DNA from 4 places in the Streptomyces sp. NPDC059696 genome. Region 2 is predicted to be linked to each of the others. Evidence: riboswitches for the same ligand, from Rfam matches in the RefSeq annotation. Region 2 holds a riboswitch; each other region holds the start of a gene.
What was found. A riboswitch is a leader RNA that binds a small molecule or an ion and turns the genes downstream of it on or off. The one in region 2 is predicted to bind cyclic di-AMP.
Positions count from the first base shown of each region.

Region 1: it holds a riboswitch for cyclic di-AMP, as region 2 does, so the genes downstream of both, ACFV20_RS21120 (M23 family metallopeptidase) here and ACFV20_RS28290 (transglycosylase family protein) in region 2, are expected to answer to the same signal.
Region 3: it holds a riboswitch for cyclic di-AMP, as region 2 does, so the genes downstream of both, ACFV20_RS02825 (transglycosylase SLT domain-containing protein) here and ACFV20_RS28290 (transglycosylase family protein) in region 2, are expected to answer to the same signal.
Region 4: it holds a riboswitch for cyclic di-AMP, as region 2 does, so the genes downstream of both, ACFV20_RS10640 (peptidoglycan DD-metalloendopeptidase family protein) here and ACFV20_RS28290 (transglycosylase family protein) in region 2, are expected to answer to the same signal.

Region 1 is NZ_JBHWFG010000018.1:113,087-119,966, forward strand. Features, by position in the region: gene ACFV20_RS21110 (M16 family metallopeptidase) at 122-1,465, shown strand; gene ACFV20_RS21115 (M16 family metallopeptidase) at 1,462-2,850, shown strand; cyclic di-AMP (ydaO/yuaA leader) riboswitch at 3,054-3,218, shown strand; gene ACFV20_RS21120 (M23 family metallopeptidase) at 3,231-4,019, shown strand; gene ACFV20_RS21125 (GntR family transcriptional regulator) at 4,251-4,946, shown strand; gene ACFV20_RS21130 (HPr family phosphocarrier protein) at 5,129-5,410, opposite strand; gene ACFV20_RS21135 (GNAT family N-acetyltransferase) at 5,591-6,880, shown strand, end outside.
Region 2 is NZ_JBHWFG010000030.1:89,976-96,855, forward strand. Features, by position in the region: gene ACFV20_RS28280 (septum formation initiator family protein) at 1-168, opposite strand, end outside; gene eno (phosphopyruvate hydratase) at 291-1,580, opposite strand; gene ACFV20_RS28290 (transglycosylase family protein) at 1,865-2,566, opposite strand; cyclic di-AMP (ydaO/yuaA leader) riboswitch at 2,571-2,737, opposite strand; gene ACFV20_RS28295 (transglycosylase family protein) at 2,966-3,940, opposite strand; gene ACFV20_RS28300 (cytochrome P450) at 4,062-5,387, opposite strand; gene ACFV20_RS28305 (nucleoside triphosphate pyrophosphohydrolase) at 5,647-6,666, opposite strand; gene ACFV20_RS28310 (SurA N-terminal domain-containing protein) at 6,762-6,880, opposite strand, start outside.
Region 3 is NZ_JBHWFG010000002.1:198,300-205,179, reverse strand. Features, by position in the region: gene ACFV20_RS02845 (polysaccharide deacetylase family protein) at 1-555, opposite strand, end outside; gene ACFV20_RS02840 (glycosyltransferase) at 639-2,084, opposite strand; gene ACFV20_RS02835 (GNAT family N-acetyltransferase) at 2,117-3,187, opposite strand; gene ACFV20_RS02830 (HAD family hydrolase) at 3,437-4,285, shown strand; gene ACFV20_RS02825 (transglycosylase SLT domain-containing protein) at 4,249-5,025, opposite strand; cyclic di-AMP (ydaO/yuaA leader) riboswitch at 5,031-5,206, opposite strand; gene ACFV20_RS02820 (polyprenyl synthetase family protein) at 5,708-6,718, shown strand.
Region 4 is NZ_JBHWFG010000007.1:272,886-279,765, forward strand. Features, by position in the region: gene ACFV20_RS10635 (alpha-galactosidase) at 1-1,412, shown strand, start outside; cyclic di-AMP (ydaO/yuaA leader) riboswitch at 1,728-1,884, shown strand; gene ACFV20_RS10640 (peptidoglycan DD-metalloendopeptidase family protein) at 1,889-2,818, shown strand; gene ACFV20_RS10645 (SGNH/GDSL hydrolase family protein) at 3,126-3,911, shown strand; gene ACFV20_RS10650 (TetR/AcrR family transcriptional regulator) at 4,043-4,654, opposite strand; gene ACFV20_RS10655 (Glu/Leu/Phe/Val dehydrogenase dimerization domain-containing protein) at 4,754-5,932, opposite strand; gene ACFV20_RS10660 (MBL fold metallo-hydrolase) at 6,073-6,880, shown strand, end outside.

The sequences.
Region 1 (6,880 bases), on a different contig from region 2:
TGCGGGGCGAGGTCGCCGCCGGGAACTTCACCAGGGCTCCGCACGCTTGCATACAGTGGCAGGACCGGCAGAAATCCGCGGTCCGAACAACCGCTCAGCGATCGAGGGGACGTACATGCCCATGGGTCACACGGCCACAGCCCAGGCAGGCTCCGGAGGCCTGACAGCGACCGAGCACCGCCTGGCCAACGGCCTGCGCGTGGTGCTCTCCGAGGACCACCTGACCCCCGTCGCGGCGGTGTGCCTCTGGTACGACGTCGGTTCACGCCATGAAGTCAAGGGGCGTACCGGCCTGGCTCACCTTTTCGAGCACCTCATGTTCCAGGGCTCCGCGCAGGTCAAGGGCAATGGTCATTTCGAGCTCGTCCAGGGCGCGGGCGGCTCGCTGAACGGCACGACCAGCTTCGAGCGGACCAACTACTTCGAGACCATGCCCGCCCACGAGCTGGAGCTCGCCCTCTGGCTCGAGGCCGACCGCATGGGCTCGCTGCTGACCGCGCTCGACGACGAGTCGATGGAGAACCAGCGCGACGTCGTCAAGAACGAGCGCCGCCAGCGCTACGACAACGTCCCGTACGGCACCGCCTTCGAGAAGCTGACCGCCCTCATGTACCCGGAGGGCCACCCGTACCACCACACGCCGATCGGCTCGATGGCCGACCTGGACGCGGCGACGCTGGAGGACGCGCGCGCCTTCTTCCGCACCTACTACGCGCCGAACAACGCCGTGCTGTCCGTGGTCGGCGACATCGACCCGGAGCAGACCCTCGCCTGGGTCGAGAAGTACTTCGGCTCCATCCCCGGCCACAACGGCAAGCCCGCCCCCCGCGACGGCTCGCTGCCGGAGATCATCGGCGAGCAGCTGCGCGAGGTCGTCGAGGAGGAGGTCCCGGCCCGTGCCCTGATGGCCGCCTACCGCCTGCCGCACGACGGCACGCGGGAGTGCGACGCGGTCGACCTGGCCCTCACCGTCCTCGGCGGCGGCGAGTCCTCCCGCCTCTACAACCGCCTCGTGCGCCGCGACCGCACGGCCGTGGCGGCCGGCTTCGGCCTGCTGCGGCTCGCCGGGGCGCCCTCCCTGGGGTGGCTGGACGTGAAGACCTCCGGTGACGTGGAGGTTCCGGTCATCGAGACCGCCATCGACGAGGAGCTCGCCCGGTTCGCCGAGGAGGGCCCCACGGCCGAGGAGATGGAGCGCGCCCAGGCCCAGTTGGAGCGCGAGTGGCTGGACCGGCTCGGCACGGTCGCGGGCCGCGCCGACGAACTGTGCCGGTACGCCGTGCTGTTCGGCGACCCGCAGCTGGCCCTGACCGCGGTCCAGCGCGTGCTGGAGATCACGCCGGAGGAGGTCCAGGAGGTCGCCAAGGCCCGCCTGCGGCCCGACAACCGTGCGGTCCTCGTCTACGAGCCGACCGCCCCCGCAACCCCCGCCGACCAGGACGAGAACGAGGAGGCGGCCCGGTGACCGAGCTCGCCACGATGGACTTCCACCCCCGGCCGCAGGCGGGCGACGCCAAGCCGTGGGCCTTCCCCGCCCCCGAGCGCGGCGCGCTCGGCAACGGCCTGACGGTGCTGCGCTGCCACCGCCCCGGCCAGCAGGTCGTCGCCGTGGAGGTGCTGCTCGACGCCCCCCTGGACGCCGAGCCCGCCGGCCTCGACGGTGTGGCCACGATCATGGCCCGGGCGTTCTCCGAGGGCACCGACAAGCACTCCGCCGAGGACTTCGCGGCCGAGCTGGAGCGTGCCGGCGCCACCCTCGACGCGCACGCCGACCACCCCGGTGTCCGGCTCAGCCTGGAGGTGCCGGCCTCCCGGCTCGCCAAGGGGCTGGGGCTGATCGCCGACGCCCTGAGGGCGCCCGCGTTCGCCGACAGCGAGGTCGAGCGGCTGGTGAACAACCGCCTCGACGAGATCCCGCACGAGCTGGCCAACCCCTCGCGCCGCGGCGCGAAGGAGCTCTCCAAGGAGCTGTTCCCGGCGGACTCCCGCATGTCGCGGCCGCGGCAGGGCACCGAGGAGACCGTCGCCGCGATCGACTCCGCGGCCGTACGCGCCTTCTACGAGAAGCACGTCCGTCCCGCCACCGCCACCGCCGTGGTCGTCGGCGACCTCACGGGCATCGACCTCGACGCCCTGCTCGCGGACACGCTGGGCGCCTGGACGGGCTCCCCGGCGGAGCCGCGGCCGGTGCCGCCGGTGACCGCCGACGACACCGGCCGGGTCGTCATCGTGGACCGCCCCGGCGCCGTCCAGACGCAGCTGCTGATCGGCCGGATCGGTCCCGACCGGCACGACCGCGTGTGGCCGGCGCAGGTGCTCGGCACGTACTGCCTGGGCGGCACCCTCACCTCGCGCCTGGACCGCGTCCTGCGCGAGGAGAAGGGCTACACCTACGGCGTCCGGGCGTTCGGCCAGGTCCTCCGGTCCGCCCCGGACGGCACCGGTGCCGCGCTGCTCGCCATCAGCGGGTCCGTGGACACCCCCAACACCGGCCCCGCCCTGGAGGACCTCTGGACGGTGCTGCGCACCCTGGCCGCGGAGGGCCTGACCGACGCCGAACGGGACGTCGCCGTGCAGAACCTGGTCGGCGTGGCGCCGCTCAAGTACGAGACGGCGGCGGCCGTCGCGAGCACGCTGGCCGACCAGGTCGAGCAGCACCTGCCCGACGACTACCAGGCCACGCTGTACCGGCAGCTCGCTGCGACCGGCACCGTGGAGGCCACCGCGGCGGCCGTCAGCGCCTTCCCGGTGGACCGCCTGGTGACGGTCCTCGTCGGTGACGCGGCGCAGATCAAGGCCCCCGTGGAGGCCCTCGGCATCGGCGAAGTCACCGTCGTCTCCGCCGAGTAGCAGCCGAGGAGCGGCAGGCACGCGCAGGGGCCCTGGATGTCTTTGAAGGCACCAGGGTCCCTTTGTGCCCGAATTGGTATGGGAGTTGCCTGTCTGACCTGTGGGATGCGCTACAAAAGCCGGGATTCGTTTGGGAATTGAAAGCGGCGCCGCTTAGCGTCGTCCGGGCTGTTCGTCAGGCAGTGCGCCGCGCCCGCGGCACCGGACAGTCATCGCCGAGTCCCCGTACGGCGCGAGCCAGGGGAGCCGGGGACCCACCGCAGTCCCTGGGGTGAATCGGACTCCCGCGCGTGCCGCGAGGGAGCCCGTAGGAGACCTTCCTGCTCCGAACCCGTCAGCTAACCCGGTAGGCGAGAGGGAAGGAAAGGATCAGCCACCACATGGCGTTCACTCGCGCCACCGGGAAGCACCGGCGTCCCAGCAGGATCCAGCGCGGCACCGCCCGTGCGGCAGGCGTGGCGGCCCTCGCCACCACCGGCGTGATCGGCACCGTGGCGGCCCCCGCGGCCTTCGCCGCCGAGCCCAGCGCGGAGCAGACGGGTCTCACCCCGGTCGTCACCATGGGCGACACCGTCGCCCAGCAGATCGACGCCCAGGCCGTCGCGCAGCATCAGGCCGCCGAGGAGGCCGCCGCCAAGCAGAAGGCCGAGGAGGCCGCCCGCAAGCGGGCCGCCGAGGTGGCCGAGCGGGCCAAGGAGGCGGCCGAGAAGGCCCGTGCGGCCAAGGAGCGCGCCGCCCGCGAGGCCGAGCGCAAGCGCCTCAACGCCTTCGTGGCCCCGATCTCCGGCTCGTACGTGTCCACCGCCTACAAGGCCAGCAGCGGTCTGTGGTCCTCCGGCAGCCACACCGGCGTGGACTTCCACGCCGCCAGCGGCACCTCCGTCCACGCGGTCGGCATGGGCGAGGTCGTCGAGGCCGGCTGGGGCGGCTCCTACGGCAACAACATCGTGATCAAGATGAACGACGGCACGTACACCCAGTACGGCCACCTGTCGTCCATCGGCGTCTCGGTCGGCCAGAAGGTCACCCCCGGCCAGCAGATCGGCCTGTCCGGCGCGACCGGCAACGTCACCGGCCCGCACCTGCACTTCGAGGCCCGTACGAGCCCCGAGTACGGCTCGGACATCGACCCGGTCGCCTACCTCCGTTCGCACGGCGTCAGCCTCTGACCGGAAGCTCGTCGCCGTTTTCGAAAGCCCCGGCTCCCCGAGCCGGGGCTTTCGGCGTTCGCGCACCGCGTGACGGCACCCCGGTCGCCTCCGGGCGGCTCCTCGGATGTCCGCTGTCCAAAAAATATCCATGGATTCCCGCTGGCCGTCGGAAATTCCGGCTCATTGCAATAGAGTCACGGAACACGCGCCGCTCGCCGGCGTTTCACGGGGATTAAGCGGAGGTCGGTCATGCGTATTCCCGCGCACTCGGTGTGCACCGCCATCCGGGACGACATCGTCGCGGGGGTCCACGCGCGCGGCAGCCGGCTCACCGAGGAACTCCTGGCCCGCCGATACGGCGTCTCGCGGGTACCGGTCCGGGAGGCGCTGCGCACGCTGGAGGCCGAGGGCTTCGTGGTGACCCGCCGGCACGCGGGCGCGTGCGTGGCCGAACCCACCGAGCAGGAGGCGGCCGACCTGCTGGAGATGCGGATGCTCCTGGAGCCGCTCGGTGCGGCCCGAGCCGCCCAGCGCCGCACCGAGGCGCATCTGAAGGTCCTGCGCGGCCTGGTCCGCCTGGGCCAGGACCGGGCCCGTCGCGGCACCAGCGACGACCTGCGCTCCCTGGGCGTGTGGTTCCACGAGACGCTCGCCCAGGCCTCCGGCAGCCCCGCCCTGACCTCGATGCTCACCCAGCTCCGCCACAAGATCACGTGGATGTACGCCGTGGAGGCGCCGCTCAGCCCGGTGGAGTCCTGGACGGAGCACGGCGCGATCGTGGACGCGGTGGCGCGTGGGGACGGCGAGCGCGCGCGGGCGGTCACGGCGCTGCACATCGAGCGCGCGACCGGAGCGCACCGCCTGCGGATCGGCCCCGCGGCGGAACGGGCCGATCGCGTGAGGAAATCGCAACATGCCGTAAACACGGAGAGCCTGCGGCATTAACACGGCGGCCGTATACAAAGAGGGGGAAATTCCCCGAGTTCTTCGACGTGTGTTCTCGTGGGATTAATTTCCGCTGCCTGGCCGCGGAAATCGCTTCTCCCTGACGATCGCCAATGGCGAAGGGCCCGCCCGGTGAATTCGGACGAGCCCTTCACTGTGCGCCGGATCGGGCGCCGGGGAAATCAGACGGTCTCGGGCAGTTCCTCGAGACCCTCGGAGACCAGCTTCGCCAGCCGGTCGAGGGCGGCGTCCGCGCCCTCGGCGTCGGAGGCGAGGACGATCTCCTCGCCCCCCTGGGCGCCGAGGCCCAGGACGGCCAGCATCGAGGCCGCGTTGACGGGGTTGCCGTCAGCCTTGGCGATCGTCACCGGGACGCCTGCGGCCGTGGCGGCTCGGACGAAGATGGAGGCGGGGCGGGCGTGGAGGCCCTCGGCCCAGCCGACGTTGACGCGGCGCTCAGCCATGTGTTGCTGCCCTTCGGTGTTCAGGGTTGTCTAGACCAGTTTCCCATATGGTGAAGCCCACCCGGAGCGGTCCTGTCGTTCCGCTCCGGAAGGTGCCGTCGGATCGCGGCCTCGACCCGACTGACGCCCTCCACAGACTGCCTCGCGCCGTTGTCAGGCGCTAGCCGTACTCTGGGGCCCATGCAGACCTCGCCGGACCGGCACGAGTATCCCGCCCACTGGGAAGCCGACGTGGTGCTGCGCGACGGAGGCACCGCGCGCATCCGGCCCATCACCGTTGATGACGCCGATCGCCTGGTCAGCTTCTACGAGCAGGTCTCCGACGAGTCGAAGTACTACCGCTTCTTCGCGCCGTACCCTCGCCTGTCCGCCAAGGACGTCCACCGCTTCACGCACCACGACTTTGTGGACCGGGTGGGACTCGCGGCCACGGTCGGCGGCGAGTTCATCGCCACCGTACGCTACGACCGGATCGGCGCAGACGGAACGCCCGCGTCCGCACCCGCCGACGAGGCCGAGGTCGCCTTCCTCGTGCAGGACGCCCACCAGGGCCGCGGGGTCGCCTCCGCCCTGCTCGAACACATCGGAGCCGTCGCCCGCGAGCGCGGCATCCGCCGCTTCGCCGCCGAGGTGCTGCCCGCCAACACCAAGATGATCAAGGTGTTCACGGACGCCGGCTACACCCAGAAGCGCAGCTTCGAGGACGGCGTCGTCCGTCTGGAGTTCGACCTCGAACCCACCGACCGCTCCCTCGCCGTGCAGTACGCGCGCGAACACCGCGCCGAGGCACGCTCGGTGCAGCGGCTGCTGGCCCCCGGCTCGGTCGCCGTCATCGGCGCCGGCCGCACACCGGGCGGCGTGGGCCGCAGCGTCCTGGGCAACATCCGGGACGCGGGCTTCACCGGCCGCCTGTACGCGGTGAACAAGGCCCTCCCCGAGGGGCACAAGGAGCTCGACGGCGTACCCGCCCACCGTTCGGTGCGGGACATCGACGGCCCGGTCGACCTCGCGGTCGTCGCCGTCCCCGCCGAGCACGTCCCCGAGGTCGTCACCGAGTGCGGCGAACACGGCGTGCAGGGGCTGGTCGTGGTGTCCGCCGGGTACGCCGAGAGCGGCCCCGAGGGGCGCGAACGCCAGCGCGCCCTGGTGCGGCACGCGCGTACGTACGGCATGCGGATCATCGGCCCCAACGCCTTCGGCATCATCAACACCTCACCCCGGGTACGCCTCAACGCCTCCCTCGCCCCCGAGGTGCCGCGCCCGGGCCGGATCGGCCTGTTCGCCCAGTCCGGCGCCATCGGCGTCGCCCTGCTGTCCCGGCTGCACCGGCGCGGCGGCGGCGTCACGGGCGTCACCGGCGTCTCCACCTTCGTCTCCTCCGGCAACCGCGCCGACGTCTCCGGCAACGATGTCCTGCAGTACTGGTACGAGGACCCCGACACCGACGTCGTCCTCATGTACCTGGAGTCC
Region 2 (6,880 bases):
CACGATCAGCGAGCACATCACCAGGGCGAGCAGCGCGGCCCGGCCGGTCAGCCGCGAGCGGCGGGCCTGGCGCCTGGTCTGGGAACGGTAGACCCGGGCCGCGGTCTGCTCTCCGAGCAACCGGATCCTGGTCGCGGTGGAGAACCGGTCCCGGTCCTTCACGGCCATCTGTCCGCCTCCCGCTCCACCGTCCTACGCGCGTACGTCCCCGGACACGGTACGGGACCGGGTACGGGGACGTACGTACGACTGGCTCAGGCTTGACCCGCCGGGTTCAGCCCTTGCCGTGCTTACTGGTTCGCAGAGCGAAACCGCGGGAAGGCGCTGCGGCCGGCGTAGACCGCGGCGTCGTCGAGGATCTCCTCGATGCGCAGCAGCTGGTTGTACTTGGCGACGCGCTCGGAGCGGGCCGGGGCGCCGGTCTTGATCTGGCCGCAGTTGGTGGCGACGGCCAGGTCGGCGATGGTGACGTCCTCGGTCTCGCCGGAGCGGTGGGACATCATGCACTTGAAGCCGTTGCGCTGGGCCAGCTCGACGGCGTCCAGGGTCTCGGTGAGGGAACCGATCTGGTTCACCTTCACGAGCAGCGCGTTGGCCGCGCCCTCCTCGATGCCGCGGGCGAGGCGCTCGGGGTTGGTGACGAACAGGTCGTCGCCGACGAGCTGGACCTTGTCACCGAGCTTGGCGGTGATGGTCTTCCAGCCCTCCCAGTCGTCCTCGAACAGCGGGTCCTCGATGGAGACGAGCGGGTACGCGTCGACGAGCTCCGCGTAGTACTCGGTCATCTCGGCGGCGGAGCGGGTCTTGCCCTCGAAGGTGTAGGAGCCGTCCTTGTAGAACTCGGAGGCGGCGACGTCGAGGGCCAGGGCGATCTGCTCGCCGGGGGTGTAGCCGGCTTCCTTGATGGCCTCGAGGATGAGGTCGAGGGCCTCGCGGTTGGAGCCGAGGTTCGGGGCGAAGCCACCCTCGTCGCCGAGGCCGGTGGCCAGGCCCTTGCTCTTCAGGACCTTCTTCAGCGTGTGGTAGACCTCGGCGCCCCAGCGCAGGGCCTCGGAGAAGGACTCCGCGCCGATCGGGGCGATCATGAACTCCTGGATGTCCACGTTGGAGTCGGCGTGCGAGCCGCCGTTCAGGATGTTCATCATCGGCACCGGCAGCAGGTGCGCGTTGGGGCCGCCCAGGTAGCGGAACAGCGGCAGGTCGCTGGCCTCGGAGGCGGCGTGGGCGACGGCGAGCGAGACGCCGAGGATGGCGTTGGCGCCGAGGGAGCCCTTGTTGTCGGTGGCGTCCAGGTCGAACATCGCCTGGTCGATCAGGCGCTGCTCGGTGGCGTCATAGCCGACCAGCTCCGGGCCGATCTGCTCGATGACGGCGAGGACGGCCTTCTCCACGCCCTTGCCGAGGTAGCGGTTCGAGTCGCCGTCGCGGAGCTCGATGGCCTCGAAGGCGCCCGTGGAGGCGCCGGACGGGACGGCGGCACGACCGGTGCTGCCGTCGTCGAGGCCGACCTCGACCTCGACCGTGGGGTTGCCTCGGGAGTCCAGGATTTCCCGGGCTACGACGACGTCGATGGACGGCACGAGCATCTCCTTCTTGATGTGACGCGGTACGCGGGTCGCGCGGACCCGGCGAGGTGCGGGCCCGGTGGCTCGCGACATGAGCCTAACCGGCCCGGGGCGATCGGCCACCGGGTCGCCCACCCCATGGACAGAACCGAGCGTAAATTGTTTCCGAACGGAACAAAGCCCGTTGCCGAAAAAACCCCGCCCCGGTGCGTACGGGGGGTGACGCACCGGGGCGGGGAGCCCGTGGACCCGGGGGTCCGGGTGGGCCGGACCCCGCGGGGTCCGGCGTGGGCCGCTGCTTACTTCAGGTGCAGCTGCTGGCCCGGGTAGATGAGGTTGGCGTCCTCGACGATGTCCTTGTTCAGCTCGAACAGCTTCTCCCAGCCGCCCTTGACCTTCTGGTCCGCGGCGATCGAGCTGAGGGTGTCACCCTTGACGACCTTGTACTCGCCGTCACCCTTCTTGACCTTCTTGCCGGTCGGGGTGGTGACGGTCTTCTTGGCCGCCGGGCGCTCGTCGGAGCGGGAGGCCGGCTGCTCCTGGGTCTCGCGGGACTCGGTGCTCTGCTGGCTCTGCTGGCTCTGCGCGGAGCTGCCGGAGTCGCTGGAGGAACCGCTGCCGGTGTAGCCGGCGCTCGACAGGCCCTTGCCGCAGACCGGCCAGGCGCCCTTGCCCTGGCTCGCCAGGACCTTCTCGGCGACCTGGATCTGCTGGTCCTTGCTGGCCTGGTCGGCGGTGGAGGCGTACTGGGTGCCGCCGTACGCGGCCCAGGTGGAGGCGGAGAACTGCAGACCGCCGTAGTAGCCGTTGCCGGTGTTGATGGACCAGTTGCCGCCGGACTCGCACTGGGCGACGGCGTCCCACTCGGAGGCGGTGGCGGCGGAGGCGTTGCCGGCCGCCATCAGCGGGGCGGCGATGGCGACACCGGTGACACCGGCGAGCGCGGCGGCGCGGGTGGCCTTGGACGGACGACGGTGCTTGCCCTTGCCGGAAAACAGCATGGATGGATCCCCTCACCGACGCCTGCGAGGTGAGCTGTCGGGTTCGGGCCGGTTGAGTTGCCCGGCCGCGTCCCTCCCGGGACACGGCTTCACCCCAAGCCCTTCCGGCACAACCTGCCGGTCGGGCACCTACCTTGGGTCCCCCGCTCCTGCCTACGGCGCTTGACGCGACGACTGTTCCCGTGCGGCCGCTGGCAGGATTCGGCGTTGCGGCAGCCGGGGCTCGCGGTGGCGAGCGGTCACGACCGTAGACACGCGATCGACGGAATTTCAAAGACGATCAGGGCTTCTGAGATCTATCTCTCACGGGCCCCAAACAGGACATCAGTCGCGAATCAGGACGCTAACTCGCGCGGTTTCGGGGCGACTTCCGCCCCGGTTTCCGCACTGCCCGAACCGCTACTTCTCGTCCGCTTCGCCCTCGACCGTGAGCTTCTCACCGGGGAGGATGAGGTCCGGGTCGGCGCCGACGGCCTTCTCGTTGCCCTCGTAGAGCGCGTGCCATCCGCCGCTGACCTCAAGGGAGTCGGCGATGGACCAGAGGCTGTCGCCGACACCCACGATGTAGGCACCCTCGGAGGCCTCACGGGAGCTGTCGTCACCGCGCGAGGCGTGACGTCCCGCCGACTCACCCGTACGGCCGTCCTCGGCGCCCTGCGTCTCGTCGGCGCTGGGGCCGCGGTGGCGACCGGAGCCGGTGTCGGCCGACTTCGAGGAGCCGCCCGCGGACCGCGACGTGTCGGACGCGCCACTCTCGGAGGGGGCCGGCGAGGAGTCGTCGGACTGGCGGCCCTGCGACGATCCTGATTCGGGCGACTTGTCCGGATCGGCGCCCTTGCCCTTCGCGTCCGACGACCCGTCAGCCGACGACGAGGGGGACGGGGACGCGTCGCCCGAAGGGGACGAACCGAGCGAGTCGAGCAAACCGGGCGAGTCCACTTCGCCGGACGAGTCGGACGAGTCGGACGAGTCCGATGATTCGGATGACCCCGTCCCCTTGCCCTGCTCCAGGCCGGAGAGCAGGCCGCAGGTGCGCCACGCGCCGACCCCCTGGTCGGCGAGGACTCTCTCGGCCACGGCTATCTGCTGGGAGCGGCTGGCCAGGTCGGCGCTCGCGGCGTAGTCGAGACCGCCGTGGTTCTCCCAGTCCTCCTGGGACAACTGCAGACCGCCGTAGTAGCCGTTGCCGCTGTTCTGGCTCCACGCGCCGCCGGTCTCGCAGTCCGCGACCCGGTCCCAGGTCGTGCCGTCGGCCGCGCTGGCGCCGGAGGCCCCGAGGAGGGGGATCGCGATGGCGGAGCCGGTCACTCCGGCCGCCACGAGGAGAGCCGGAGCCTGGCGGGGGCGACGGTGCCGACCGTTCCCGGAGAGCATACGGAGACCTTTCGCGAGACAGCAGTGACCGACGCGGCGTGATTCCCCGCCGCGTTGATGGGTGAACGTATCGGCAGTCGATCACTTGTCACAAGTTCATGCCGCGTAGATCACGTGAAGATCACAGGTCTGATGTTTCGTCACGTCCGCCCGGGGCTACCGGTGCCGCCGGCGCCGCCGGTGCGAATTCCACCGGCAGAGTGCGCAGCCCGCGCATGATGAGACCGCCGCGCCACCGCAGCTCGGCCGGATCCGCGGCCAGCCGGAGGTCCGGGAGGCGGGTGAGGAGCGTGGCGAGCGCGGTCTGGCCCTCCAGGCGGGCGAGCGGGGCGCCGAGGCAGTAGTGGATGCCGTGGCCGTATCCGAGGTGCTGGTTGTCGCGGCGGGAGAGGTCCAGCACGTCCGGGTCGGCGAACCGCTCCGGGTCCCGGTCCGCGGCGGCCAGGACGACGAGGACGGGGTCGCCCTCCTCGATGCGCTGCCCGCCGAGGGTGAGGGACTGCGTGGCGAAGCGCCAGGTGGCGAGTTCGACGGGGCCGTCGTAGCGGAGGAGTTCCTCGACGCCGGTCTCCAGGAGGGCGCTCTCCCCGGCGGCGAGGGACGCCTGGAGCCGGGCGCGCTGCCCGGGGTGGGTGAGCAGTGCGTAGGTGCCGTTGCCGATCAGGTTGACGGTCGTCTCGAAACCGGCGAACAGCAGGATGAAGGCCATGGCCGCCGCCTCGTTCTCGGTGAGGTGCTCGCCGTGGTCGGAGGCGCGGATCAGGCCGGAGATGAGGTCCTCACCGGGGGCTGGCTCGGCCGGCAGCGCCTCGCGCTTGCGGTGGATGAGGTCGGCGAGGTAGCCGCGCATCTTCTTCACCGACCGCGCCACACCGCCCCTGGGCCCGCCCTGGTGACGGATCATCATGCCCGCCCAGTCGCGGAAGTCGTCCTGGTCCTCGCGCGGGACGCCGAGCAGGTCGCAGATGGCGTAGATGGGGAGCGGGAAGGCGAACTCGTGGATCAGGTCGGCGGAGCCCTTGGCCGCGAAGCCGTCGATGAGGGTGTCGGTGAGCTCCTGCACCCGTGGCGCGAACTCGGCGACCCGGCGGGGTGTGAACGCCTTGGACACGAGCCGCCGCAGCCGGGTGTGGTCCGGCGGGTCGATGTTGAGCAGGTGCGTCATCAGCTCGGCCTTGCGCTCGCCGGGGATCCCCGTCTTGCCCTTGGCGTGCGCCGGTTCGTCGTGGTGCGCGGGGTTCTTGGAGAGCCGGGGGTCGGCGAGCGTCTGCTTGGCGTCGGCGTACCGCGTGACCAGCCAGGCCTCCACACCGCTCGGGAGCCGCGTCCTGTGCACGGGGCTGTGCTCGCGAAGCCAGGCGTAGGCGGGGTAGGGGTCGCTCGCGAACTCCCAGGTGAAGAGGTCGGGGGCCGGCGGGGGCGGGCTGGGGCTGTGCTGGTCGGTCACACGTCGACGGTATCCGGCTTCGAGCGGCACCCCTGCCCGGCGTCCGAGCACGGCGTCCGGGCACGGCGTCCGGGCTCTCGGCGTCCGGCCCGGCGTCCGGGCTCGGCGTCCGGGCACGGCGTCCCTGCCCGGCGTCCCTGCCCGGCGTCCGGGCTCGGGGTCCGGGCACGGCGTCCCTGCTCGGCGTCCGGCGTCCGGCTCTCGGCGTCCGGGCTCGGCGTCCGAGATGCCGGCGCGATCCGCACGACCGGGCGGGTGTCTAGCCCTCCGCCTGGCGGATCGCGTCGCGGTACGCGCGGGCCGCCGCCCTGAGGGCCGCCTCCGGGTCGACGCCCTCCGACTCGGCACGCACGGCCAGGGCCAGCAGGTCGTAGCCGATGCCCTCGACGGGCGGGAGCGGTATGTCCAGGCGGGCGGTGCGGACGCGGGAGGCCAGCTTGGCGGCGAGGGCGAGGCCGGGCTGGCCGAGGGGGATGCCCTCGGTGATCGAGGTGCGCTGCTTCTCGACCGCCTTGGTGCGCAGCCAGTGCTCCTTGACCTCCTCGGGGGTGGTGGCCGTCGCGTCGCCGAAGACGTGCGGGTGGCGGTGGATCAGCTTGGCGACGATGCCGCCGGCCACGTCGTCGATGGAGAAGGGGTCCTCGCCGTCCTCCGGGCGGCCCTCCTCGGCGATGCGGGCGTGGAAGACGACCTGGAGGAGGACGTCACCGAGCTCTTCGCGCAGTTCGTCGCGGTCGCCCTCCTCGATCGCCTCGACGAGCTCGTACGCCTCCTCGATGCCGTACTTGGCCAGGCCCTCGTGGGTCTGCTGCGAGGACCAGGGGCACTCGGCGCGGATGCGGTCCATGACCTGGACGAGGTCCAGGAGCCGGGCGCCGGGAAGGTCGTAGGAGGCCGGCAGCAGCTCCAGCTCGGGCATGGCGACGCGGCCGGTGCCGGCGAGGCGGGCCAGGCCGTCGGTCAGGGCCGGCTCGCCCTCGCCCGTCGCCACGACGACCACCGTGTGCCCGCCGGCGCAGGCGTCGACCAGCTCCTGCGCGGTCGGGGACGCCTCGGCGACGTCGATCCCGGCCTCACGCAGATACGGCAGCTGTGGGTGCGTGCCGTCCGCGCAGAGCACCCGGTCGGCCTCGTGCAGGGCCTGCCAGGCCGGCCAGGACAGCAGGCCGGGGGCGACGCGGTGGCTGGTGGTGAGCAGGACGACGCGGCCGGGCGGGGCGGCCGCGTCGGGAGCGGTCCGCTCGGGGCCCGGGGTGGCTTCGGGGCTGTTGGCGTTCACGCTTCGAAGCTATCCCACGCCACGGACAGCACCCGAAGTTGTCCACAGGGGGCGGTGGAGGGCGGGCCGCCGCAGGGGCGGCGGCCCCCGCCTGCTTACATGCCCTGCTGCGTCTGTGCCGCCGTGACGTCGCGGACCCAGGGTGTCTTCGCGTCGGCGCGGCTGCTCTTCTGGACGTCCCAGGTGCCGTAGCGGGGGTTGAGGTCGACGTTCA
Region 3 (6,880 bases), on a different contig from region 2:
GTGCCGCACGGCGGTCGCCGTCTCGTAGCCGGCCCGTGCCGACATGGCCCGTACCCGGGGGCTGTTGTAGCCGTGCGGGTAGGCGAGGTGCCGGATCTCGTGCCCGAGGGCGTCCTCCAGCACGGCCTTGGAGGTGCGCAGTTCGTACGCCAGGGCCTTGGCGGGCAGGGTGTCGAGCTGTGCGTGCGTCACGGTGTGGCTGCCGATCTCCATGCCGGAACGTTCCAGCTCCGCCGCGCCGGCCAGGCTCATCATCGGCGCGGGAGGCAGCAGGCTGCGGCCCCCCGGGGCGATGGCGCCGGTGGTCAGATAGGCGGTGGCGGGCAGCGCGCGGTCGGCCAGAGCCTCGGCGGTGGGGCCGGGCAGGTCGGCGAAACCGTCGTCGAAGGTGAGCAGCACGGGCCGGGGTGGCAGCGGTGCCCGCCCGGCCAGATGATCGGCGATCGCGCTGATCGTGACGGGCGTACGCCCGCTGCGGACGACGGCGTCGAGATGCGTGGCGAACTGCTTCGGCGTGACCGTGAACTCGGCGATCCAGTCCGGCGGATCGTCCATCACCGCGTGGTAGAGGAAAACCGGGACGGCCGGGGTATCCGAGGGCGATATCGGCCCCTCGCCCCGCGCCCGTGCCGACGTCGTCATCTCGCCCCCCGACCGGTCGCCCCCCGCTGAGCCGCCTTCTCGCCCTGAGCGCTCTTCTCCTGCTGAGCGGTCTGCTCCCCCTGAGGGGTCTTCGCCTGCTGAGCGGTCTCCTCCCGCCGAGCGGTCTGCTCCCCCTGAGCGGTCTCCTCCCGCTGAGCCGTCTTCTCCCGAACCGCCGCGCGCAGCGCGTACCGCGCCCGCAGATAGCCGACAGGCCCGTAGACCATCCCCCGGCGCTGCAAGCGCGACAGCCGCCGCGGCCAGGGATGCGTCCGCGCGTCGTGGTCGCCCGGCGTGCCCGGGCCGCCCGCCCCGTCCGTCGCGCGCACCGCCGTCAGCGTGCGGGCGTGGGCGAGGCCGCGGGGCAGCCGCGCGAGGAACGCGGGCAGCAGCGCGGGCCGGTTCACGAGCACCGCGGTGAGGTAGGCGGTCAGCCCGGCGCCGTAGCCGTAGGCCTGGGTCTCCAGATCCCGCCACGTCTCCCGGTGGTGGTGCCACACCAGCGCGTACGGCGTGTAATGCAGCCGGTGGCCCTGCGCCAGGACGCGCACGAAGCCGTAGAGGTCGTCACCGCCCCGGGCTGCCGTGCCGGCCCCGGTGGCCGGGTCGAAACCGCCGACGGACCGCAGCACCGCGGTGCGGAACGCCATGTTCGCGCCCGAGCCGAACCGTCCCGCCGTGAACGGGAACAGCGGCTCGTCGCCCGGCGGGTGCGCCGGGTCGTACGTCCTTGGAGTGAAGCCTTTCGCGAAGCCGCCGTGGCTCTCCAGCAGCACCTGGGCCGGGGTGGTCAGCCGCGCGGGCAGGATCAGCCCGGTGGCGCACCCGAGCCCGGGGTCGGCGGCGAAGGGCGCGGTCAGCTCGGTCAGCCAGCGCGGATCGGCGACCACGTCGTCGTCGGTGAAGGCGACCACCTCGCCGTCGACCGCGTCCAGCCCGGCGTTGTGGGCGGCTGCGAGCCCCGGAACGGGCTCACAGACGTACCGCACGCGCTCGGCGTACTTCCGCTCGACCAGCTCCCGGGTCTCGCTCGTGACGGGCGCGTTGTCGACGACGACGATCCCGAAGCGGGGATGGTCCTGTGCCAGCAGCGAGTCCAGCGCACGGGCCAGTTGCCCGGCCCGCTCCCGGGTCGCGACGACGACGGTCGTGGACGGCGGTTCCCCGGGCCCGCCGAAGACCGCCGGCCCGCACTCCGCCTGCGCCCGTCGTGCCAGCACGGCCTTCGGATCCGCCCCCTCCGGCACCCGCCCGAGCAGCGTGCCCACGGGCCGGCCGCCCCTCCTGACCAGCACGAACACCTCTCCGTGCGTCACGGGCGGACCCCCCGGGCCGGGTCTGAGCACCGCCTCGTCACCGTCGAGGTCCAGCTCGGCGACCTGGACCGCCCCGATGTCCAGGAACCGCCGTATCTCCTCCCGCGCACGCACCGAACGGGCCATGCGCCCACCCCCCTCGTGTGTCAGGTCGTGTCTCAGGTGCGGCGCAGCCGGGCCGCGCCCTTCAGCGTCCGCGCGGCCAGCGACGCGAGCCGCGGCCTGCTGCGCACGAAACTGTGCGCGCGGCGCGCCGGTTCGCGGCTCAGCCAGTGCAGTGCCGCGCCGACCCCCGGGCGGGTCACCGCGCCCTCGTACACGGGAAGTTCACCCGTCTTCAGCGCGTCCTTGTACTCGGCCGCACCCCGCCCCAGGTCGAGCGTGCCGATGCCGGCGGCGGCCGCCGCCTCCGCCATCCGCAGGTGCAGCACCAGACCCGGCGAGAACTTCGCGAACTCCGGGTCGTAGGCCGGGAACCAGCAGGCCAGCACGGAGGCCGAGCGCAGTCCGAAGTGCGCGGCGACGGGCCGCTCACCGGCGTACAGCACGGACAGTGTGCCGCTGCACTCCGTGGCCCGGGTCTCGGCCAGCCGCCCGACGAGCCGGGTGATCCACTCTTGGGCGAACCGGTCCCGGCGGCCGGTCCTGCGGTACTGCGCGGACTTCCACTCCATGAGCGTGCGCAGCGCGGCAGGCTCGCGTTCGTCGAAGACGAACCGCAGCTCACCGGCCTGCCGGCCCAGCCTGCGCTCCTTGGCCAGCGTGGTCTTCAGGAACTTCGGCGACTGCGCGCGCAGCACCGACTCGTACGTCTCGTAGCCCTTCTCCACGTCGATGACGTAGGTGGCGTACTCCTCGGCCGCGTACCGGACGAACAGCCGCTGCTCGGCCTCCAAGTTGTCGAAGGCGAAGCTCGACAGGGAGCAGGCCTTCAGCAGTTCGCCCGTCTCCACGTCCAGGCCCGGCCGCAGGATGGCGCCCTGCGCGTCCGAGACGCCCAGGCCGATCGCCCGGCCCTGGCCCAACGGGCCCCGCTCATAGGGCAGGAATCCGGCCGGCTCCGCCCCCTCGTACACCACCGCGATCCGTGCCCCCGGCCTGACCAGACCGACGGCCTCGGTGAACTCCGGCTCCATGAAAGGGTTGCGCGGTGCCTCCGAGGCGGCGCGCAGCGCACGCCAGCGCTCCCTCTCCCCTTCGCCGAGCTCCCCGGGCCCGGCCACGCGAATGCGCCCACTGCTCAACCCGACCCCCCGATCAAGTCCCCCCTGGACACATGGAAGGTACCGCTCTATGCGGCCCCACGGGTAGGTAGCGGAGCATGTTGTTGCCAATCGGTGCAGAGGCCTTCAACCGGGCAATCGGCGTCCGCCGTGCGGTGATCGGCGTCCGCCGTGCGGTGATCGGCGTCCGCCGTGCGGTGATCGGCGTTCGCCGTGCGATGAAACGAAGGGCCGCACTGTCCGTATTCTCTGATCATGGCCGCACCCCTCGCATATTCACTCATCGCCACCGATCTGGACGGGACGCTGCTGCGCGGCGACGACACCCTGTCCGACCGGTCCCTCGCCGTCCTCGCGCGGGTGGCGGACGCCGGTGCGCAGCACCTCGTGGTGACGGGCCGGCCGGCGCCGAGAGTGCGGCCGCTCCTGGACGACCTCGGCTGCACGGGGCTCGCGGTGTGCGGGCAGGGCGCGCAGGTGTACGACGCCGGCGCGGACCGGCTGCTGTGGTCCATCACCCTGGACCGGGAGTTGGCGGAGACCGCCCTCGGCAAGATCGAGGCCGAGGTGGGACAGGTGTACGCGGCGGTCGACCAGGACGGGGTCGACGGCCTCACGCTGATCGAGCCGGGCTATCTGATGCCGCACCCGACGCTGCCCGCGGTCCGGGTCGACCGGCGAGAGGAGCTGTGGGGCGAGCCCATCAGCAAGGTGCTGCTGCGGCACCCCTTCCTGACGGATGACGAGTTGGCGGCGACGGCCCGCTCGGTGGTCGGCTCACTGGCCACGGTGACGATGTCGGGACCGGGCACGGTCGAGCTCCAGCCGTGCGGGATCACCAAGGCGACCGGCCTGGCCCTGGCCGCCGAGCATCTGGGGCTGCGGCCGGCGGACACCATCGCCTTCGGCGACATGCCCAACGACATCCCGATGTTCGACTGGGCCGGCCACGGCGTCGCGATGGCCAACGCCCATCCCGAACTCAAGGCCGTGGCCGACGAGGTCACCCTGTCGAACGAGGACGACGGCATCGCCGTCGTCCTCGAGCGACTGCTGGGCGGGGCGGCTCAGTACGGGCCGTTGACGTTGTCGATCGAGCCGTAGCGGTCGGCCGCGTAGTTGCAGGCCGCCGTGATGTTGGCGACCGGGTCGTACGGGTCGAAGGAGGTGCCGGGCACGTGGTAGGCGGCGAACGTCGGGTCGATCACCTGGAGCAGGCCCTTGGACGGGGTGCCCGCGGCGGCGTTGGAGTCCCAGTTGTTGATCGCCTGGGGGTTGCCGGACGACTCGCGCATGACGTTGCGGTAGATGCCGTCGTAGGAGCCCGGGATCCCCTGCTGCGCCATGATGTCCAGCGACTCGCGGATCCATCCGTCGAGGTTGTTCGCGTAGGTCTTCGCGGACGCCTGGGTGGCCTGCGCGACCCCGCCGGCGGGCTTGGCGGCCGGCTTGGCGGGGGCCGACGACTTGGTCGCCGTCTTCTTCGGGGCGTCCGCCTTCGCGGTCTTCACCGTCAGCTTCAGACCCGGGTGGATCAGCTTGGGGTTGCCGCCGACGGCGGCACGGTTGTCCTTGTAGAGCTGCTTCCAGCCGCCCGATACGTCGTACTTATCGGCGATGCGGGCGAGCGAGTCGCCCTTGACCACGGTGTACGTGAGGGACTTGGCGGGCTGGGCCGCCTGCTTCACGGACTGCACGGCGGGGGCGCTCTGGGGCTCGGCGGCGCTCGCGTGCGTGGCTCCGAGGAGCGGAAGGGTGAGTGCGGCTCCACCGGTACCGACGGCGACGATGCCTCGGGTGAGCGGGTTGGTTCTGGGGCGACGGTGCTTGCCTCGTCCGGCCATGGCGATGTTCCTCTCCGGCGCCTGCGAGGTGAGCTGTCGGGTTCGGGCCGGGAGGTGCCCGGCCGCGCACGGCGCTGTGTGCCGTACGCGGCTTCACCCCGAGCCGGGCCGCTGTGCGGACCGGCGACTTACCTGGGTCCCCCGCTCCTGCCACGCGTGAGTGAGTCGGTTCAGTCGGGAGTCCGGGCGGCGGCAGGATTAGGCGTCCGCCGGACAGGGCCGGAACGTATGCGAGAGCACATGTCGGGAACAAGCGCCTCAATCACATATCGCGCGGTTGACCTTGGTCGGGGCGGTTTGAGTCGCTTGATCCTTTGCGGGAGTCAAGCTTCAACTGGCTTTCGGGGCACGGTGGTACGGGTCGTCGCCGGGCAGGGGTGGAGCAGGGGGAGAAGTGATTGACCTCACTGATCACGAGCCCAGAGGGCAATTTCCGCCAACGGGAATTCACCGACTCATCACGGCAAATCGTGCATAGTTCGCTACCCCTGGGTAAGTCGATAAATATCTGTTCTTATAGGTTGATCGAAAACATAGCGGTCGTGATCGGATACCACCCGGCCTGTAACCATGGGCGCTGGCGGTGATCGAAACGTGACCGGATACGCTGACTCGAGTGAGAGCGGCGACCTATCGACAATCCGCGTAATCACCGGCAGACACAGCAGACAGGAGACCCCTCGTGACCGACGTCGGGCCGTTCGGGCTGAGCGTGCGGGACCAGGATCTGGAAGCCGACGTCCAGGCCGGGCTGGCGGCTGTCGAGGAAGGCTTGCTCGAGGCCACCAAGAGCGCGGTGCCCTTCATCACGGAGGCCGCCCAGCATCTGGTGCGGGCCGGCGGCAAGCGGTTCCGCCCGCTGCTCGTGATGCTCTCCGCCCAGTTCGGCGACCGCCACGCGCCCGGGATCGTGCCGTCGGCCGTCGTCGTGGAGCTGACCCACCTCGCCACGCTGTACCACGACGACGTCATGGACGAGGCCGCCGTGCGCCGCGGCGTCGCGAGCGCGAACACCCGCTGGGGCAACTCCGTCGCGGTCCTCACCGGCGACTTCCTCTTCGCCCGCGCCTCGCACATCCTGGCCGACCTCGGCCCGGAGGCCGTGCGGGTGCAGGCCGAGGCGTTCGAGCGCCTGGTGACCGGCCAGATCCTGGAGACGGCCGGACCGCAGGACGGCCGGGACCCGGTCGAGCACTACCTGGACGTGCTGGGCGGCAAGACCGGCTCGCTGATCGCCGTGTCGTGCCGGTTCGGCGCGATGATGTCCGGCGCCGACGACACCGTCGTGGACGTGCTGACCCAGTACGGCGAGCGGCTCGGCGTCGCCTTCCAGCTCGCGGACGACGTCCTCGACATCGCCTCCGACTCCCACGAGTCCGGCAAGACCCCCGGCACCGACCTGCGCGAGGGCATCCCCACCCTGCCGGTGCTGCGGCTGCGGGAGCGCGCGGCCCGGCTCGGGCTCGCCGAGGACCTCGCCCTGTGCGAGCTGCTCGACTCCGACCTCACCGACGACGACCGGCACTCCGAGGCCCTGCGCCTGCTGCGTGCCCACCCGGCCCTGGAGCAGGCCCGCCGGGACACCGTCCGCTATGCCCAGGACGCCCGTTCGGCGCTGGCACCGCTGCCGGAGTGCACCGCGAAGACGGCGCTCCTGGAGCTGTGCGACGCGGTGGTGCACCGGGCCGGCTAGCGCGTCCTGCCCGTACGCCCCCTACGGGTCGGGGGAGAAGCCGCCCCTGCGTGTCATACCCCAGCAGTAGGCGCAGTTGAGTCCGGGGTCTGACGTATCTCCCTGGCCGATTTGGTCAGATGGATGCACGGAAGAACACCACTCCTCACCTGTTCGGGTGAG
Region 4 (6,880 bases), on a different contig from region 2:
GGTCCGGGTCCTGGCGCATCGCCGTGGCCCAGCTCCCGGACGCGCGCGTGCAGATCACCGGCGGGGCCGGCCACGACGACTCCGGCCTGCTGATGCTGGGCACGGGGGAGTCGTACACGACCCCCGTCTTCGCCGGGCTCTGGAGCGACGGCGGCTTCGGCGGGGCGAGCCGCGCCTGGCACGCCTACCAGCGGACCCATGTGATCCCTGACGCCGGACGAGACCGGCCGGTGCTCTTCAACTCCTGGGAGGCCACCGAGTTCGACATCTCCGAGGAGCAGCAGCGGGCGCTCGCCGAGCGGGCCGCGGCCCTGGGTGTCGAACTGTTCGTGGTCGACGACGGCTGGTTCGGGGCCCGCACCAGCGACCGGGCCGGCCTCGGCGACTGGACCCCGAACCCCGACCGATTCCCGGGCGGACTGAAGCCGCTCGCCGACCATGTGCACGGCCTCGGCATGCAGTTCGGGATCTGGGTGGAGCCCGAGATGGTCAACCCGGACAGCGACCTGTACCGGGAACACCCCGACTGGGTTCAGTATCAAACAGGGCGAAAGCGGACGGAGTTCCGCAATCAGCTCGTACTGAACCTCGCCCGCGAGGATGTCCGGGAGTATCTGTGGGAGCGGCTCGACGGGCTCCTCTCCGGTGCGCCGATCGACTACGTGAAGTGGGACTTCAACCGCTGCTTCACGGATGCCGGATGGCCGGACGACGCCTATCCGCAACGGCTGTGGGCCGACCATGTCCACGGGCTGTACGCCTTGCTGGACCGGCTGCGGGCCGCCCATCCGGGGGTGGCCTTCGAGTCGTGCTCGGGCGGCGGCGGGCGGATCGACCTCGGTGTGCTGAGCCGCACGGACCAGGTGTGGACCTCCGACAACACCGACCCCCTGGACCGGCTCGCCATCCAGCACGGCTTCAGCCAGATCCATCCGGCCCGGGTCATGGCCGCCTGGGTCACGGACAGCCCGAACGCCATGCTCAACCACCGGGCCAGCTCGCTGCGGTTCCGCTTCGTCAGCGCCATGGCCGGGGTGCTCGGAGTCGGCGGTGACCTCACCGGGTGGACGCCCGCGGAACTCGCCGAGGCGGGCGAGTGGGTGGCGCTGTACAAGGAGATCCGGCCCCTGGTGCAGCGCGGTGACCTGTACCGGCTGCGGCCCCCGCAGGGCGGGCTGAGCGCCGTGCAGTACGTCCTCGGCGACGAGACGGTCGTCCTCGCCTGGCTCCAGGCGCAGCGCTACGGCGAGCCGGTGCCGGCGCTCCGGCTGCGCGGCCTCGATCCGGCAGCATCGTACGAATGCCTCGAAACGGGCGAAGTTCACCGCGGAGCGCTCCTTCTGCACCACGGGCTGCGCGTCGGCCTGCGCGGAGACCTGGACGCCGCGGTCGTCCGGCTTAAGCGGAAGTAGCCGTTCTGTCCGAATAGGGAATTACGGCCGCTAAGGCCTAACGTGCCCCGATCGTAAAGGAGATGGAATCGGGGCGCGTGACCATCGTCATATTCGTGACGATCCGCTGTCGCCATGTTCACGTAATCCCCGCACGGAGCAGGGTTATTGCGCGAAGCGGGAGATCGGTCATCCACGCTCGGTGACAGCACACGTGCCCATGTGTCGGGAAAAAACGGCCTCACGCGCAACCGCAAGCTTGTCCCTTTGCGTCTCGGTCGCTTACGTTCCACACCAATCCGGACGGACGCCTAATCCTGCCGCCGCCCGGAGCCCGCACACACTGACCCGACGCACGGCAGGAGCGGGGGACCCACAGGTAAGACGCCTGTTCCGGTTCCCGGAACGGCTTGGGGTTAAGCCGCGCCCCGGCGCGGCCGGGCATCTCCAGCCCGCACCCGACAGCTCACCTCGCAGGCGACGGAGAGGAATTCGCCATGCCCGCGAAGGGTAAGCACCGCCGTCCCAAGACCCAGCGTTTCACCCGCTCCATCGCCGTCGCCGGAACCGGTGGAGCCGCCCTCGCCCTGCCGCTCATGGGGGCCGCCGGCGCCCATGCCGCGACGCCGCAGTCGGCTCCGGAAAAGGCCGTCCAGTCCGCTCCGGTCGCCGGGAAAAAGGCCGCCGAAAAGAACGATGGCGCCCAGACCTACACCGTGAAGGCCGGCGATTACCTCGCCCGGATCGCCGACCAGCAGAACGTCAGCGGCGGCTGGAAGAAGCTCTACGCGGACAACCGTGATGCCGTGGGCTCCGACCCCTCGCTGATCCACCCGGGCCTGAAGCTCTCGATCGGCAAGAAGGCGGCGACCGCCCCGAAGGCCTCCGCCCCCGCCGCCCCGAAGACCTCGGCCCCGAAGACCTCGGCCCCGAAGCCCTCCGCCGCCGAGTCGGCCCCGAAGGCGCAGAGCGCCGCGAAGCCGGCCGCCGCCCAGCCCGCCGCCGAGAGCAACTCCACCGGCTACACGCTGCCGGTGGCCGGTGCCGCGGTCGGCACCCCGTACCACATGTCCGGCAGCATGTGGTCCAGCGGCTACCACACCGGTGTCGACTTCGTCGTCCCGACCGGCACGTCCCTCAAGGCCGTCGGCGCCGGCACGGTCGTCTCCGCCGGCTGGGGCGGGGCCTACGGCAACCAGGTCGTCATCAAGCTGAACGACGGTCACTACGCCCAGTACGCCCACCTGTCGCAGCTCTCCGTGTCGGCCGGCCAGAGCGTCACCGCCGGACAGCAGGTCGGCCTCTCCGGGGCGACCGGCAACGTGACCGGACCGCACCTGCACTTCGAGATCCGCACCACGCCGGACTACGGCTCGGACGTGGACCCGGTCGCCTTCCTGCGCTCGCACGGCGTCTCCGTCGGCTGACCCACCGCACGACCACCTGCCTGACACGCCTCCGAAGGCCGGACCCCGATCCCCGGGTCCGGCCTTCGGTGTGCGCACGTCCCGATGGCCTGCCGGTCCGTCCGGGGCCTTTTCCGGATCAGCGGGTTCCGGGTCTGACGGCTCACCCCGAAACATCCGTGACAAGCGGGGTATTCCGGAGTTGGCGAACACTTGAGGAGTGGCTTATCTCACCGCCCGTCAATCCTTTCCTACGGTCGCGTAAGTCACATTCAAAGGTGAATCATGAGCTGCTGTGGCAGACGATTCGAAGAGTGACAGCAGAGCAGTGATCGGGTCGTACGTGGCGCTGGGGGACAGCTTCACCGAGGGCGTCGGTGATCCCGGCCCCGACGGGGCATTCGTCGGCTGGGCCGACCGGTTCGCCGTCCTGCTCGCCGACCGCAGGCCCGAGGGAGACTTCCGGTACGCCAATCTCGCCGTACGCGGAAAGCTCCTCGACCAGATCGTGGCGGACCAGGTTCCGCGGGCCGTCGACATGGCCCCCGACCTCGTCTCGTTCTGCGCCGGGGGCAACGACATCATCCGGCCCGGCACCGACCCGGACGAGGTGGCCGAGCGCTTCGAACGGGCGCTGGCCCAGCTCACCGCCGTGTCCGGCACGGTCATGGTGACGACCGGGTTCGACACCCGCGGGGTGCCCGTGCTCAGGCATCTGCGCGGCAAGATCGCCACGTACAACGGACATGTGCGGGCCATCGCCGACCGGTACGGCTGCCCGGTGCTCGACCTGTGGTCCCTGCGCAGCGTGCAGGACCGCCGGGCCTGGGACGCCGACCGGCTGCACCTGTCGCCCGAGGGGCACACGCGCGTGGCGCTGCGCGCGGGCCAGGTGCTCGGCCTCGACGTGCCGGCCGACCCCGAGCAGGCGTGGCCGCCGCCGCCCCCGCGCGGTGCGCTCGACGTGCGGCGGGACAACGTCGCCTGGGCACGCGAGTTCCTGGTGCCGTGGATCGGGCGCCGGCTGCGCGGGCAGTCGTCGGGCGACCACGTGACGGCCAAGGGCGCGCTGTCGCCGGACGACATCAGGATGCGGATCGCGGCGGTGGCGTGAGAGCGGCTCCCGCCCGTGCGGGCCGCGCCGGGCGGAACACCGGCCCGGCCCGCACGGGCGGGGACGTCGCGCCCGGCGCGGCGAGAGGGCGTGCCGGGCCTCGCGGGGCGGGCGGCGCTTTGCGCAGCCCCCTAGGGAGCCGGCCGCTCCTGTGCCAGACCCAGTTCGCGGGCCAGCGCCTCCTCCACCCACTGCTGGGCCCGGGTGCGCGGCACCGCCCCGGCGTAGGACGTCAACTGGACGGCCAGGCCGTCGAGGAGAGCGGTCAGCCGCAGGGCCGTGCCGGCCGGGTCCGGACAGCGGAACTCACCCGCCGCCACACCCTCCGCGATCACCTCGGCCAGGGCCGCCTTCCACTGCCGGTCGAGATCCTGGGCGACCTCCCGCAGCGCCGGGTCGCGCAGCGCCGCCGCCCAGCCCTCGATCCACAGGCGCCAGCCCTTGGCCTGCCCCGTCGGGGCGTACCACCGTACGGCCGACCGCAGCCGGCGCAGTGCGGGCGAACGGCGGCCCAGCAGCCTGCGCAGATGGGCCAGATCGCCCTCCGCCGCGTGCCGGAACGCCGCGGCGACCAGCTGCTCCTTCGTCGAGAAGTGGTAGAGGACCAGCGCGTTGCTCACGCCGAGCGCCGAGGCCACGTCGGCGATCCTGACCGCCGCCACACCCCTCGCCTCGATCTGCTCGATGGCGGCCCGCAGCAGATCCCCGCGCCGCTCGGCCACACTCAACCGGACTCTCGTCACGCCGTCACCCTACCCACGCGCGTGCGGCCCCTCGACGGGGTGTTCCGGCCGGTCCGGCGGGGCCCGCCACGGACGTCGGCGCGGGTCCTGGCGGCTGCCTCAGCGGAACCAGCCGAAGCGCTCCGCGATCAGCGGCAGCCGGTCGGCCGCGATCGCGTGGGCGGCGGCCCGCGGTGTCGTCCCCTCGGCGCGTGCGCGGTCCAGCATCCGTTCGACCAGGGCACGCATCGACCGGCGGGTGTGGGCGAACGCCTCCTCGGCGTCGGCGCCGACGTCCCCGAACAGCGTCCACCACCACCAGGCGTTGGTACCCGAGTTGACCACGACGTCCGGCAGCACGGTCACCCCGCGCGCGGCCAGCAGCAGCTCCGCCTCCGGGCGCACGGGCATGTTGGCGGCCTCCACGACCCAACGGGCGGTGATCCGCTCCTGGTTGGCGTCGTCGATCGCGTACGACACGGCGGCCGGTATCAGCACGTCCGCGTCGGCCGACAGCCAGGCCTCGCCCGGCAGTTCGCGGTCGCCGGGGCGCAGCGCGGAGCGGTCGACCGTGCCGTGGGCGTCCCTGGCCGCGAGCAGCGCCTCGACGTCGAGGCCCGCCGCGTTGGCGACGGTGCCCTTGAGGTCGGCGACGGCCACGACCGTGAGCCCCGCGCGGGCGAGGAAGCGCGCGGTGGCGCCGCCCATGGTGCCGAGACCCTGGAGAGCCACCCGCGTCCCGGTGCGCGGCACACCGGCCCGGTCCAGGGCGGTCAGGGCCGCCTCGGCCACACCGCAGCCGCCGACCAGCTCGTCCAGACCGATGCCGTCGACCTCGACGGCGAACGCGTCCCGCAGGCGCGCCCGGGCCTCGTCCTCGTCGTCCAGCAGGGGATACACGGCCTGGATCGAGGAGACCAGACCCGCCTCGGCCGCCGCCCGGTCGACCAGGTCCTGGGTGAGTCCCAGGTCCTCGCCCGTCGTCCAGCAGCTCTCCATGTACGGCCGCATCGCGCGCAGGTAGCGCACCAGCAGCGGGTACGCCTCGGGGTCCCGGGGGTCGCAGTCGATGCCGCCCTTGGCGCCGCCGAGGGGGACGTACCGGTTCGCCGGGTCGTAGTGCAGGGCCTCCTTGAGGGTCATGCCGCGGGCCAGGCCGGTGACCTCGTCCAGGGTGCAGCCGGCCCGCATCCGCAGACCGCCGCTGGCGACCCCGCGCACCAGCCGGTCCACGACCAGGAAACCCTGCCGTCCCGTGAGGTGATCGGTCCAGGTCAGGGACAGCAGGGGGGCGGCCATACGGACTCCTTCGCCACACGAGTAACTGAATCACCGGTCAGTATCGCCTCCGGCCGGCCCCCGGTGTGGCCCCTGTGATCCCGTGATGTCGGAGGGGCCGACCATAATGGAAAGCCTGACCGACTCCACCTGGAGGTACCGTGGCCGGTTTCCGTACCCTGAGCTCCGGGCTCCGCGCGCTCCGGCCCGGGGCGTTCGGCGCGGATCCGAGCGGTGAGCGCATGGCGCGCATCCGCAGATCGCCCCACTTCAAGGACGGGGTCTTCCAGAACCCCGGCGGCCCCGCGCGGACCCGGCCCTCGGGCTCCACCGTGGACTTCGCGAAGGTCTGCTTCGACAAGGAGACCCGGCCCCGCCGCGCCCCGAAGGGCGCCGTCCCGGTGCACTCCACCACCCTCGCCGACATCGCCCGGCCCCCCGCCACCGGCCTCAGGCTGACCTGGATGGGGCACTCCAGCGTCCTCGCGGAGATCGACGGCCGGCGTGTCCTGTTCGACCCGGTGTGGGGCGAGCGCTGTTCCCCCTTCTCCTTCGCGGGTCCCAAGCGGCTGCACCCCGTGCCGCTGCCGCTGGCCGCCCTCGGGCCGGTCGACGTCGTGGTGATCTCGCACGACCACTACGACCACCTGGACATGCCGACCATCAAGGCCCTCGCGGGCACGGACACCCTGTTCGCCGTGCCCCTCGGTGTCGGCGCGCACCTGGAGCGCTGGGGCGTCTCCGCGGGCCGGCTGCGCGAGCTGGACTGGCACGAGTCCACCGAGACCGGCGGCCTCACCCTGACCGCCACCCCGGCCCGGCACTTCTGCGGTCGCGGTCTGCGCAACACCCAGCACACCCTGTGGGCCTCCTGGGTCGTCACCGGTGAGGAGCACCGGATCTACCACAGCGGCGACACCGGTTACTTCGACGGTTTCAAGGAGATCGGCGCCGAGCACGGGCCGTTCG